DNA from 2 places in the Pectobacterium peruviense genome. Region 2 is predicted to be linked to the other one. Evidence: predicted binding sites of a transcription regulator. Region 2 holds the regulator's gene; the other holds the start of a gene.
What was found. The regulator PhoB, encoded in region 2, activates phosphate uptake and scavenging genes when phosphate is short. The targets are predictions, from matches to a motif close to CTGTCATAAAACTGNCNNAT.
Positions count from the first base shown of each region.

Region 1: the regulator PhoB is predicted to act here: its motif matches at 4,005-4,024, upstream of pstS (phosphate ABC transporter substrate-binding protein PstS).

Region 1 covers NZ_CP161826.1:4,906,537-4,914,030, reverse strand. Annotated here, with positions in the region: gene pstB (phosphate ABC transporter ATP-binding protein PstB) at 8-784, opposite strand; gene pstA (phosphate ABC transporter permease PstA) at 835-1,722, opposite strand; gene pstC (phosphate ABC transporter permease PstC) at 1,722-2,681, opposite strand; gene pstS (phosphate ABC transporter substrate-binding protein PstS) at 2,843-3,883, opposite strand; gene DUT67_RS22085 (DUF4026 domain-containing protein) at 4,095-5,531, opposite strand; gene glmS (glutamine--fructose-6-phosphate transaminase (isomerizing)) at 5,696-7,494, opposite strand, start outside.
Region 2 covers NZ_CP161826.1:3,685,342-3,692,835, reverse strand. Annotated here, with positions in the region: gene DUT67_RS16740 (SbcC/MukB-like Walker B domain-containing protein) at 1-122, opposite strand, end outside; gene sbcD (exonuclease subunit SbcD) at 119-1,345, opposite strand; gene phoB (phosphate response regulator transcription factor PhoB) at 1,641-2,330, shown strand; gene phoR (phosphate regulon sensor histidine kinase PhoR) at 2,358-3,680, shown strand; gene DUT67_RS16720 (PstS family phosphate ABC transporter substrate-binding protein) at 3,696-4,634, shown strand; gene DUT67_RS16715 (cobalamin-independent methionine synthase II family protein) at 4,877-5,983, shown strand; gene brnQ (branched-chain amino acid transport system II carrier protein) at 6,462-7,494, shown strand, end outside.

The DNA of each region.
Region 1 (7,494 bases), 1.2 Mb from region 2:
TTCCTAATCAACCGTAACGGCCGGTGATGTAATCTTCAGTCTGTTTCTGCCGTGGGGCAGTAAACAGGGTATCAGTATCGCTGAACTCAATCAGCTCACCCAAATACATGAACGCCGTATGATCTGAACAACGCGCCGCCTGCTGCATGTTGTGAGTCACGATGACCACGGTGTAATCTTTTTTCAGCTCGGAGATCAGCTCTTCAATGCGGCCGGTAGAAATCGGGTCGAGTGCAGAACAAGGTTCATCCAGCAGCAGGACATCTGGGCGAATCGCAATACCGCGTGCAATACATAAACGCTGCTGTTGACCACCGGACAGGCTATAGCCGCTCTGGTGCAGCTTATCTTTCGTTTCTTGCCACAGCGCCGCTTTGGTCAACGCCCACTGGACACGCTCATCCATATCAGCGCGGGACAGTTTCTCAAACAGGCGAACACCAAACGCGATGTTATCGTAGATGGACATCGGGAATGGCGTCGGCTTCTGGAAAACCATACCCACCTTGGCACGCAGCAGCGCGATGTCTTGCTTATCCGTCAGGATGTTATTGCCATCCAGTAGGATATCGCCTTCGGCGCGCTGCTCAGGATAGAGCTGATACATTTTGTTCAACGTACGCAGCAGCGTGGACTTACCACAGCCAGACGGGCCGATAAACGCGGTAACCTGATTCGCGGCAATATCCAGCGTAATGTTTTTCAGCGCGTGGAATTTTCCGTAATAGAAATTCAGATCGCGCACCTGGATTTTATTGTTGGATGTCTCAGTAGTCATACTCATCAAGACTTCTCTCTTTTTCCTGGCGATGACTGACAACGCCTTGAATTTGTTTAATGTGTCTTCGCGGAGAAAATAACACGCGCCAGAATATTCAGTAGCAGAACGCAAAGCGTAATCAGCAGTACACCCGCCCAAGCCAACTGTTGCCATTCCACAAATGGGCTCATCGCAAATTTGAAGATGGTAACGGGCAGGTTAGCAATCGGATGCATCATATCCGTGCTCCAGAACTGATTCGACAGCGACGTAAACAGTAACGGCGCCGTTTCCCCGGCAATACGCGCGATAGCCAGTAACACCCCGGTGATGATGCCTGATACCGATGCCTTGAGCGTAATCGCAGAAATCATTTTCCATTTCGGCGTACCCAGCGCATAAGCCGCTTCACGCAGGCTATCCGGCACGAGTTTGAGCATGTTCTCGGTGGTTCGAATCACAATCGGCACCTGCAACAGCGCCAGCGCAATGACCCCGGCCCAACCAGAGAAGTGCTGCATCTTTGCCACCACGAGCGTGTAGACAAACAGGCCGACCACAATAGACGGCGCTGACAGCAGAATGTCATTGATGAAACGAATCACTTCAGCGATCCAGGATTTACGACCGTATTCCGCCAGATAGATGCCTGCCATAATGCCTAACGGCGTACCCAGCAGCGTCGACCACAGGATCAGCAATCCACTCCCGACGATGGCGTTCGCCAACCCACCACCCGCCGTATTTGGCGGCGGTGTCATTTCGGTAAATAACGCCAGAGACATGCCATCGACGCCTCGGGTAACGGTCGAGAACAGGATCCATACCAGCCAGAACAGGCCGAAAGCCATCGTAGACATGGATAAAAACAGTGCAATGCGGTTTTTCTGGCGGCGCCAGGCCTGCATTTTGCGCCGTGAGCGTTCCAGTGCGGCTTCTTGTTCTATTCCTAATGTAGCCATTAGCGCGCCCCCTCATTTTTTGCCAGACGCATAACCATCAGCTTTGAACACGCCAAAACAATAAAGGTAATGACAAACAGGATCAGCCCCAACTCCATCAGCGCCGCGGTATGCACGCCGGATTCGGCTTCGGCGAATTCGTTCGCCAGCGCAGAGGTAATACTGTTTCCTGGCATATAGAGTGAAGCACTGTCGAGCTGGTAGGTGTTACCGATGATAAAGGTAACCGCCATGGTTTCCCCCAAGGCACGCCCCAATCCCAACATCACCCCGCCAATCACGCCGTTTTTGGTGTAAGGCAGCACAATGCGCCAAATCACTTCCCACGTCGTACAGCCGATGCCGTAGGCAGACTCTTTCATCATCACTGGCGTTTGCTCAAACACATCACGCATGACCGCCGCAATGTACGGGATAATCATGATGGCCAGAATGACGCCAGCGGCCAGAATACCAATCCCGAACGCCGGGCCGGAGAACAGTGCGCCAACAATAGGAATGCCGGACAGGACGTTGCCTACCGGCTGCTGGAAATATTTGGCAAACAGCGGAGCAAAAATGAACAGCCCCCACATGCCATAAACAATACTCGGTATGGCCGCCAGCAATTCAATCGCCACGCCAAGCGGACGTTTCAACCAGGTTGGTGCCAGTTCTGTCAGAAATAACGCAATCCCGAAGCTAATCGGAATCGCAATAATTAGGGCTATCAGTGAGGTCACGACAGTGCCGTAAATCGGAACCAGTGCACCAAACTGCTCTGCGGGCGCATCCCACTCTTTCGTCCACAAGAAGGAAAAACCGAACTTCTCGATGCTGGGCCAGGACGCCACAATCAGGGAAACAATGATGCCCCCCAACAGCAGTAGCGTGACCAGCGCCGCCAGTTTTACCAGCGCGCTGAAGAGGATATCGCCATATTTTCCTGGGGCTTTGATAGTTGGCTTGTACTCCGCCATACGTCTCTCTTCTCGTTTTAACTACATTTAATAAGCTATTGAAGGCAGAGAGGCTTATCACCTCTCCGCCCCGATACGACGTGTTATTTCACTACCTTATTCCCAGAACCTGACAACCTCATCACGCTCTGGTTATCAACACGACGGTGTCGATACAATAATTAGTACAGTGCTTTACCGCTGCTGTCTTTTACCTGGGTTTTCCAGGCAGCACGGATTTGCTCAACCACTTCTTTTGGCAGTGTTGCGTAATCCAGTGCTTCAGCTTGCTCGCCGCCTTTCTTGAACGACCAGTCGAAGAATTTCAACACTTCAGCGCCCTGCTCAGGTTTTTCCTGTTTGGTATGAACCAGGATGAACGTCGTTGACGTGATCGGCCATGCATCAGCGCCTTTCTGGTTAGTCAGATCCTGAGCGAAGGACTTGCTCCAATCGATCTCTTTAGCTGCGTTGCTGAAGCTTGCGCCAGTCGGGCTAACCGCTTTACCATCGGCAGAAATCAGTTTGGTGTAAGCCAGGTTGTTCTGCTTGGCATACGCATATTCTACGTAACCGATAGAACCAGGCAGACGCTGTACAAACGCTGCGATACCATCGTTACCTTTACCGCCCAGACCGGTCGGCCAGTTCACAGTAGAACCTGCACCAATCTTCTCTTTCCACTCTGGGTTCACTTTCGCCAAGTAGCTGGTGAACACGAAAGACGTACCAGAACCATCAGCGCGGCGAACCACAGCGATGTCCTGATCCGGCAGCTTGGCATTCGGGTTCAGCTTGGTGATCGCTGGGTCGTTCCATTTTTTGATGTTGCCCAGGTAGATATCACCCAGTGTTTTACCGTCCAGCGTTAATTCGCCAGATTTGATACCAGGAACGTTCACTGCCAGTACCACACCACCGATAACGGTTGGGAACTGGAATAAACCATCCTGTGCTAATTTGTCGTCAGCCAGCGGCGCATCAGAAGCCCCGAAGTCTACAGTTTTAGCGATAATCTGTTTTACACCGCCAGAAGAACCGATCCCTTGATAGTTAACTTTATTGCCGGTTTCTTTTTGATAGGAGTCAGCCCATTTAGCATAAACAGGCGCTGGGAATGTCGCACCGGCACCGGTGAGGTTAGCAGCAGCAAAAGCAGAAAATGCCGTCAAAGAAAAGGTTGCCGCAACAACACTGGCAAGAGTGGTACGCATCAGTTTCATAATCCCTCCTGTGGGATACTCGACGTGTCGACGTAGAGTCGTTATCAATCAGAGTTATCAAATCAGAGTGTAGTTCGCAGGAGGAAAAATAGGACAATTTGGTGACAGTAAAATGTACACAACATGACAGTTTTATGACAATGAGGCAGCAAGAAGGAAAGTGCAGCCACACTCAGCCAGAACACGCGTTCTGACTGGTGGACAAGATCGGTCAGTGAGTCTGGCTATTGCTAAGTAATTTATAAATGGTATCAGGCTTATAGCTATCGCCCTGATAATAAATCGCCCAGTCAGTGACCCGCGAGATATCAACAGAATATACGCCACCTTCCTGCATACCCTCAACGTAGAACGGATGATTGATTAATGTTCCCGTAACGACAGTGTCATGGATTTCTTCCGGTATAAACCACATATGTTCGCGCTCATCGCCATCCTCTCCGTGAGGAATGCCGCACTTCACCATAAAGCGCCATTCACTTTCGACTGGTTCGGGCGATTTTTTCAGCAATTTGGCCAAAAATCCCTTTTTCACTGGCTTATTACTGACATGGTAATTATTGAACATGTTGATGAAATAGCGCCAGCGCAGCTGCGCTTTACGCGACATCTCGGCGGTTTCCGTATTGGTGCGCCAGAACATGATGGCATTTTGCTCATCAAACCCTTTAAAGAACGTTTGCAGTACCGGGTTTTCTTCGTTGGTACGAAACAGCATACAGGAAGGCTCCTGATGCACATCATCCCGATCGGCGCGATCGGCGCGATCGCCCAGAAACACACCTTCCGGCGTGCCTTCTAGATCATAATGCATGTCTTCCAGAGGCCGCAGTTGGTCAATCGGCGTAGATTGATTCACATGCCGCAACCCTTCTTCAAACGGTAGTGCCACCAGATATTCATAGCCGCTGTCTGTTTGCCCACACAGAATAGGCTCATTGAAGGTAATACGCTGATTCTGAATCGCATTATTCACAAAACTTCTGAATAAATCTGGAATGCCATAATACGAACTGAGCGTCTCTGGAATGACGAGTTCAGCTTCCGTCAGGCCGCATCGTGCCAGACCATGCGAGTGAAACCAGAATGTCGTTGGTGGATCGTTCTCGGTGTCGTACACGGCATGAATGGTATATAGCGATTCAATTTCCGGCAGAACATCATCTTCCAACTGAAAACGCAGCCACTCACGGGTAAATACGTTGCCGGCAGCAGACATATCGATGCCCAGGAGAAAGCCCGGCACCACTGCGCTTAATAAGCGAAGCTGATGCACGTAATCTTCCAGCGGATTTGCCCCAAAAATACACTCGACCGTCACTTCCTGGGTTGCAGCATTAGCCTGCGCCAGCAGTTCGGGTGAGATCTCATCTGTTGAGTGTATCGGCGTGATTTTATTCTCGAGATCACGCTCCGATAGCTCAAGATAAAACGTCAACTCCCTATCATGATGATGACAGGTGTAAAAGAAGCCGCCCTGTCCCTGCTCGGTGTAGCTTATTTCACCATCAGTAAAGAATGACTGTGCCTCTAATAAGCTTTCCAGCAGCGGATAGCTCATTTCCTGTGAAGAAAAGGCCAACATCGTGGAGGGCGCTCTTTCGCCCTTTCCTTCAGCAATATCCAGATATTGTTGTTTGTTATTCATATTAAGAACGAGTCAATATTCAATATGGGTAAACCAATATACCGAATAAATCTTAATGATGAGAGTACTAGGGGCGTAGAAAGAGCAGGAGTAAAAAATGAACCGTAATATAAAAATAAATAGAGGTAAATAACACAATAGCTATTTACCTCCAGTTAAAAACATTACTCTACAGTAACGGATTTCGCCAGATTACGCGGCTGGTCAACATCCGTACCTTTAATCAGCGCGACATGATAAGACAGCAGCTGCAACGGCACCGTATAGAAGATTGGCGCAATGACTTCTTCGATATGCGGCAGCGGAATAATTTTCATATTTTCGCTGCTGGTGAAACCAGCATCTTCATCAGCGAAGACATATAGCTCACCGCCGCGCGCCCGAACTTCTTCAATGTTGGATTTCAATTTCTCCAACAGCTCGTTGTTCGGTGCAACCACGACAACCGGCATGTCTGCATCAATCAGCGCAAGCGGGCCGTGTTTCAGCTCGCCCGCCGCATAGGCTTCAGCGTGAATATAAGAGATCTCTTTCAGCTTCAGCGCGCCTTCCATCGCGATCGGGTACTGATCACCACGGCCGAGGAACAGCGCGTGATGCTTGTCAGAAAAACCTTCCGCCAGAGATTCGATAAGCTTGTCCTGAGACAGCATCTGCTCAATACGGGCTGGCAGAGCCTGCAAGCCATGCACGATGTCATGCTCAATTTGCACATCCATACCACGCAGACGGCCAACACGCGCCACCAGCATCAGCAGAACGGTAAGCTGAGTGGTGAAAGCTTTGGTCGAGGCCACGCCAATCTCTACACCCGCTTTGGTCATCAGCGCCATATCGGATTCACGCACCAGCGAGGAGCCAGCAACGTTACAGATAGCCAGAGAACCCAGATAGCCCAGCTCTTTGGACAAACGCAGCGCCGCCAGCGTATCCGCCGTTTCACCGGACTGAGACAGGGTAATCATCAGGCTGTTCTTACGCACCGCAGGCTTGCGATAGCGGAATTCAGAAGCGATTTCCACGTCGCACGGAATACCAGCCAGTGCTTCAAACCAGTAGCGGGAAACCATACCGGAGTTGTAGGACGTACCGCAGGCGATAATCTGAACGTGCTCAACCTTCGCGAGCAGTTCATCCGCTTTCGGGCCAAGTTCAGAAAGATTAATCTCGCCGTGGCTGAAACGCCCTTCAAGCGTGTTCTTAATCGCCATCGGCTGTTCGTAGATCTCTTTCTGCATGTAGTGACGATACGCGCCTTTGTCACCGGCATCGTAATTCACTTTTGATTCAATTTCTTCACGTGTAGCAAGCTGGCCTGATTTATCAAACACACGCACGTCACGACGGGTAATTTCTGCCACGTCGCCTTCTTCCAGGAACATGAAGCGGCGAGTCACAGGCAACAGCGCCAACTGATCGGAGGCAATGAAGTTCTCACCCACCCCGCGACCAATCACCAGCGGGCTACCAGAGCGTGCAGCAACCAGTACGCTTGGATCGCGGTTATCCAGCACGACCATGCCATAGGCACCGCGCAGTTGTGGAATCACGCGCTTAACAACTTCAACCAGCGTTCCGCCATTCTGCTGCTGTTCAAAATGAACCAGATGGGCAACCACTTCCGTATCGGTTTCAGAAACAAAACGATAGCCGCGACCGATCATCAGTTCGCGCAACGGTTCGTGGTTTTCGATAATGCCGTTATGGACGATAGTGATATGTTCAGAAATATGCGGGTGTGCGTTCTCTTCAGAAGGTTCCCCGTGCGTAGCCCAGCGGGTATGGGCGATACCCGTGCCGCCGTGCAGTTCATGCTCTTCGGCTGCCTGAGACAGTACCTGCACTTTCCCCAGACGACGCAAACGAGCGACATGTCCTTCGCTGTCAACAACCGCCAGACCCGCAGAGTCATAGCCGCGATACTCAAGACGGCGTAAACCTTCCAACAAAATCTCAGCAACAT
Region 2 (7,494 bases):
GCCCCGGTTGGGCCGGTAATCGCAAATAAGCCGTTGCTGGAAAATGGCTCCTGCGTGAAGTCGATCTTCCATTCGCCTTTCAGCGCGTTGAGATTCTTTAAGCGCAGACTGAGGATTTTCATTTGGCAGACTCGCTATTTTCCAATTCATCAATAACCTGATTAAACAGCGTGCGCACACGCTGTTGGCGACCGTCTTCCATTTCTGTCTCCGTTGCCAGACGACGTTCAAAAACGTCATGCACGCTCAATTCGTTTAGCGTTTCTTTGTCCTGTCGGGTCATCGCCTGCAAACGCTGTTCGCGCGTGCGGCGCAGCAGAAGTACCTCAACGGGCAGGTTCTCGGTCATCGCCTGAACGCGCTTTTGCATGTCGCTCAGATAATCCTGCGTGCTGAGTTCGATACCCAGCCACACGGGTTTATCGCCCTGATAGTTCTCGAAGGCGGACAGCTGTTGTTCAATGTCACTCAGACTGCCTTTAATCAACTGCATCGGCTGGGTTACGGGAATGGGCAGTAGATCTATTTTCGGCGGCGCATCGGGTATAAAACTGACCAGACAAACGGATTTCTCGCTGCCGAGTTCATCAAAACTCAGCGGAATGGGGGAGCCGCTGTAGCGAATGTGCTCACTTTGGGTCACGCGCTGCGGGCGGTGAATATGCCCGAGGGCGATATAATCCGCAGGGGGAAAAGCCTGAGCAGGGAAGGCATCAAGCGTACCAATGTAGATATCGCGCACGGATTCCGAAGCGGTTGCACCAATCGTCGTCAGATGACCGGTTGCAATAATCGGTAGCGGTAAGCCAAGCTCATCGCGTTTTTGGCAAGCCAACTGGTAACACTGCTGGTAATGCGCGGTAATCGCTTCCTGTAGCGCGAGCTGTTTTTCATCACCGGATTGTCCGGCTTTGCTGGTTAGTACATCGCGCGGACGTAAAAAAGGAATCGCACAGAGCAGTGCGCCGGGCTGCCGCTGACGGTTTTCCAGCAGGAGCACCTGCTGGGCAGGATCGTCGCTGGCGCAGGCAATCACCCGCGTATTCAAGCAGGCCAGCAAACCGCGGGATTCATTCAGCATCGCGACGGAATCATGGTTGCCGCCGAGAATGACAAGCTGGCAGCCTGTGCGCTGTAGTTCTACCACGAAGCTATAATACATTTCCCGCGCATAGCTGGGAGGCGAACCGTTATCAAAAATATCGCCTGCGACTATAATGGCATCGACGTGGTGGTGTTCCACCTGAGCGATAAGCCAATGCAGAAAAGCCTGATGCTCAGCAGCGCGGCTTTTGGTATAAAAATATTGCCCTAAATGCCAATCGGCGGTGTGGATAATGCGCATCGTGCTCTCTCGATATTCATGCCGTGCGGCGTTGGATGACGTTGTCATTGTCCATTATGTGAAATGGTGTGTCGTCGCGATGGTGCTTTGTCACCGTAATGCCATGATTATATATAGCAGGGATGACGGCTGTCGCGGTGGAATCAAGAGTTTGGAAAGCGGCTCGAAAAATAGGATGTACGCGCTGTAACATCATGCGACGGAGGGCAGTGCGTTTTTCATAAATCTGTCATAAAACTGACGCATAATGCCTTTCGCCTGCTAACAGCGACGATGATTAACGACAGGATTAACAATGGCAAAACGCATATTAGTCGTGGAAGATGAAGCACCCATTCGTGAAATGGTCTGCTTTGTACTGGAACAAAATGGTTATCAACCCGTTGAAGCCGAAGATTATGACAGCGCGGTAACGCAACTGTCGGAGCCTTTCCCTGAACTGGTGTTATTGGACTGGATGCTGCCAGGAGGTTCGGGCCTGCAATTCATCAAGCATATGAAGCGCGAAGCACTGACGCGTGATATTCCGGTAATGATGTTGACCGCGCGTGGCGAAGAAGAAGACCGCGTGCGTGGGCTTGAAGTGGGGGCGGATGATTACATTACTAAGCCGTTTTCACCCAAAGAATTAGTGGCGCGTATCAAAGCCGTTATGCGCCGAATTTCACCGATGGCGGTGGAAGAAGTGATCGAAATGCGTGGCCTGAGCCTCGACCCTTCGTCGCATCGTGTGACGACCGAAGAGCACGCCTTGGATATGGGGCCGACGGAATTTAAATTGCTGCATTTCTTTATGACGCATCCTGAACGTGTTTATAGCCGGGAGCAGTTGCTGAATCACGTTTGGGGCACTAACGTTTATGTTGAAGATCGTACTGTCGACGTCCATATTCGTCGCCTGCGTAAAGCGCTGGAAACCAGCGGACATGACAAAATGGTGCAAACCGTTCGGGGAACGGGCTACCGTTTTTCAACGCGTTACTGAGGTGGTCGTAACCGGAGAAACACTAACGTGCTAGAACGTTTATCCTGGAAAAGGCTGGCATTGGAGCTAGCTTTTTTTTGTTTACCCGCGCTACTGCTGGGGCTGATTTTTGGCTATCTGCCCTGGTTTCTGCTGGTCGCCGTTTTAGGCCTGCTTTGCTGGAATTTTTATAACCAGCTCAAACTTTCTTATTGGCTGTGGGTTGACCGCAGTATGACGCCGCCGCCCGGTCGCTGGAGCTGGGAGCCGCTGTTTTACGGGCTCTATCAGATGCAGTTGCGTAACCGACGCCGACGCCGGGAACTGGCGCTCCTGATCAAACGGTTTCGCAGCGGTGCTGAATCCTTGCCGGATGCCGTGGTGATCACCACCGAAGAGGGGACGATCTTCTGGTGTAACCATCTGGCGCAGCACCTGCTCAATTTCCGCTGGCCGGAAGATAACGGTCAGAATATCCTCAACTTATTGCGCTATCCTGAATTTACGAATTACATGAAAGGACAGGATTTTAGCCGTCCTCTCACGCTGCAATTGAATAATTCCCACCATGTTGAATTCCGCGTGATGCCTTATTCTGAAGGGCAGCTGCTGATGGTGGTGCGTGATATTACGCAAATGCACCAGCTCGAAGGGGCCAGACGTAACTTTTTTGCCAATGTAAGTCATGAGCTGAGAACCCCGCTGACGGTGTTGCAGGGCTATCTGGAAATGATGCAGGAAGAAACGCTGGATGCGGCGCTACGCGGGAAAGCGTTGAGTACCATGCAGGAGCAGACCCGACGCATGGACGGGCTGGTCAAACAACTGCTGACGTTGTCCCGCATTGAAGCGGCGACGGCGATCGATCTGAATGAAAAAGTCGATATTCCACTGATGCTGCGCGTGTTGCAGCGTGAAGCGCAGACCCTGAGTCAGGGGCGTCATGAAATCGTCTTTCGTGTGAATGAAAATCTCCGTGTGTTTGGCAACGAAGAACAGCTGCGCAGCGCGGTATCTAATCTGGTGTATAACGCGGTCAACCATACGCCAGAGGGAACACGTATCGAAGTCTGCTGGCAGAAGATCCCACAAGGTGCGCAATTTCAGGTCAGCGATAACGGGCCGGGGATTGCCGCCGAGCATTTGCCGCGTCTGACTGAACGTTTTTATCGCGTGGATAAAGCGCGCTCGCGACAGACGGGTGGCAGCGGGCTGGGGCTAGCGATTGTTAAGCATGCGCTTAGCCATCATGATTCCCGTTTGGAAATCATGAGTGAGGATGGTCTGGGGTCACGTTTTGTCTTTACGTTGCCGAATCGGTTGATTGTCCCTACCTCTCTGGCTGAAAATACGGTGAAACCTTCAGCCTGACGGAAAATGCTATCCATGAAATCCGCCATACGTATTGCGAGCGCTTTTTTATTGCTGTTCAGCGCGTTTTGCTTCGCGCAGCCTCGCCAGATGCTGGCGGGTAACCTCTCCAGCGCGGGGTCGGATACGCTGGCTAACCTGATGGCCTTTTGGGCGGCGGATTTCAGCCAGCATTATCCGAACGTGAATTTACAGATTCAGGCCGCAGGGTCATCCTCCGCGCCAACGTCTCTGGCATCAGGAGCCGCGCAGCTTGGGCCAATGAGCCGGGCGATGAAGGCCAGCGAAATTGAGGCGTTCGTCCAGCATTATGGCTATCCGCCGCTGGCTGTGCCGGTGGCAATGGATGCGCTGGTTGTGTTGGTTAATCAGGATAACCCTCTGTCAGGGCTGAATTTGTCACAGCTGGACGCTATCTTTTCGATTACGCAGCGTTGCGGTAACCATCAGCCGATAAAACACTGGGGCGATCTTGGGCTACGCGGCAGTTGGGAAAAGCGCACGCTACTGCGCTATGGGCGCAATTCAGCATCGGGAACCTATGGGTTCTTTAAGCAAAAAGCGTTATGCCGCGGCGATTTCCTTCCTCAAGTCAATGAGCTGCCCGGTTCGGCGTCCGTTGTGCAGGCGGTTGCTGCATCAACCGATGCGATCGGCTATGCCAGCGTGGGTTTTCGTTCCAGCGGTGTAAAAATGCTGCCACTCGCCGCGCAAGGCACCGACTACATTTATCCTTCTACTGAAAATATTCGCAGTGGTTTGTATCCCTACACCCGTTATCTCTACATCTATGTCAACAAAGCTCCCGGACAACCGCTGGAGGCGCTGACGGCGGCATTTTTGGCACGCGTGCTGTCCGAAACGGGACAATCGCTGGTGAATCAGGATGGCTATTTGCCGCTGCCGGAAGAAACGCGTCGTCAGGCGCGTCAACAGATTGGCCTGCCTGAATAATTCCTCTTCCCATCATGAATTTGCGCTATTTTCACGCTACATGAATTTTATTCACGTGATGTGAAAATTCTTCTATTGCCCCGCGATTCGCCACGTGACAGGATAGTTTTAAATTTAGACGTCCAGATGGCTAAATAAGATTAAATGTAACTATCCCTCTGGGTAAATATTTCATATTGAAACTATCTGTCAGCACGCTTCTTTCCTGAAAGTGAGTGCTGACAACATGTCAGGAGCGACATATGGCGAACACCTTATCCCCTTTCCGTGCCGATATCGTCGGCAGTTTCTTGCGTCCGGCTGCGATTAAGCAGGCGCGTCTTCAGCATCAGGCGGGCGAGATTGATGATGTCGCGCTGCGGAATATTGAAGATCGTGAGATTCTGCGGGTGGTAGAAAAGCAGCGTGAAGCTGGCTTGCAGGTTGTGACGGACGGTGAGTTGCGCCGTGCATGGTGGCACTTTGACTTCTTTGCCGATTTGCACGGTGTAGAACGCTATGAAGCCGATCAGGGTATTCAATTCAACGGTATTCAGACCAAATCCCATGCGATTCGTGTCGTGGATAAAGTGAGTTTTAACCCTCAGCACCCGATGCTCGATCATTTCCGCTACCTGAACAGCATTTCTGGCGATGCAGTCGCTAAAATGACGATTCCTAGCCCGAGCGTGATGCATTTCCGCGGTGGACGAAAAGCGATTGATGCGACGGTTTATCCCGATCTAGCCGACTACTTCGACGATCTGGCGCAAACCTGGCGCGATGCGATTCACGCATTTTATGATGCAGGCTGTCGCTTCCTGCAACTGGATGACACCGTGTGGGCCTACCTGTGCTCTGACGATCAAAAACGCCAGATCCGTGAACGTGGTGAAGATCCTGCGCAGCTGGCACGTACCTATGCCGACGTACTGAATAAAGCACTGGCTGATAAACCTGCCGATCTGGTTATCGGTTTGCACGTTTGTCGTGGCAATTTCCGTTCGACCTGGATTTCTGAAGGCGGATATGAGCCTGTTGCAGAAATTCTGTTTGGGGAAGTGAATGTCGATGCATTCTTCCTGGAATACGATACTGAGCGAGCGGGTGGGTTTGAGCCGCTGCGTTTTGTTAAGCCGGGCCATCAGCAGGTTGTGCTGGGACTGATCACCACGAAGAACGGCGAGCTGGAAGAGGCTGAAGTCGTACAGGCGCGTATCGCGGAAGCGGCAAAATATGTCGATCTCAGCCAGATTTGTCTGAGCCCGCAGTGTGGCTTTGCTTCAACGGAAGAGGGCAACAGCCTGACGGAAGATCAGCAGTGGAATAAGTTGAAGCTTGTCGTGGATATCGCCAATCGCGTCTGGTGACACCGATGAGGTAACCTTATTCCTATAATGGATATACAGAGGCTGGATCATGCGATCCGGCCTTTTTTGTGGCCGTTATCCTGCTTTCTACCTGCGACGTTTTTGTGCAATATGTTTTTTTTATGATCGAACGACGCATTTTATGCCATATTTTGTCAGTTTTATTGCAATGAAATATCGATAAATGCGCAAATCATGTGTTATGCAAATCATGATAAACCAATTTATATTCTTATTTTTTAGTGTAAATAGGCTAGATACTCTGGTTTTTGGATCTCCGCTTGTCTTTTTACGCTATAAACGGTTTACTTAGCACCCAATATGGCTGTGCAAAAAATAACTCCTCTATGCTCACCATCTTTCGCGTCGACAGAGTGTTGGCACCATGCTTCGTGCTACCCGTTTGCGAACGGCTTCTGCGGCGATAAACGACACGATTTTCTTTTTATCGATTTGATACAGGCAACACGACATCACTATGAGTCATCGTTTAACTTCCAAAGATATTGTGGCATTAGGTTTTATGACCTTTGCTTTATTCGTGGGGGCAGGAAATATTATTTTCCCGCCTATGGTGGGATTGCAGGCTGGAGAGCACGTTTGGACTGCGGCAATCGGCTTCTTGTTGACGGCGGTTGGCCTACCTGTGCTGACTGTCATCGCTCTTGCCCGAGTCGGCGGCGGCGTTGATGCGCTAAGCTCGCCAATTGGCAAAAAGGCCGGTGTGGTCTTGGCGACCGTGTGCTATCTGGCTGTCGGGCCGCTGTTCGCGACGCCGCGCACGGCAACCGTTTCATTTGAAGTCGGTCTGGCTCCTTTGGTCGGTAACGGGGCGGCTCCACTTCTCATTTACAGCCTGATCTACTTTGCTATCGTCATCGGCATTTCTCTGTATCCAGGCAAACTGCTGGATACGGTCGGCCATGTGCTGGCGCCGTTGAAGATTATTGCTTTGGCGGTACTGGGTATTGCTGCGGTGCTGTGGCCTGCGGGCACGCCGATTCCTGCAACAGAAGCATATGAGCATCTGCCGTTCTCCAATGGCTTCGTTAACGGCTATCTGACGATGGATACGCTGGGTGCGATGGTCTTTGGTATCGTGATCGTCAATGCGGCACGTTCGCGTGGAGTGACGAGTTCAGTGCTGCTGACGCGTTACACCGTGTGGGCTGGGTTAATTGCGGGCATTGGTCTGACACTGGTCTATTTGAGCCTGTTCCAGCTCGGTTCTGTCAGCGGTGAACTGGCGCCGCAGGCACTGAATGGGGCTGAGATTCTCCACGCTTATGTGCAACACACGTTCGGTAACATGGGAAGCAGCTTCCTAGCGTTGTTAATCTTTATCGCGTGTCTGGTGACGGCGGTGGGGTTGACCTGTGCGTGTGCTGAATTCTTTGCACAATATCTGCCGCTGTCCTATCGCACGCTGGTATTTGTTCTCGGGGCGTTCTCAATGGTGGTGTCCAACCTTGGATTGAGTCACCTGATTCAACTTTCCATTCCTGTGCTGA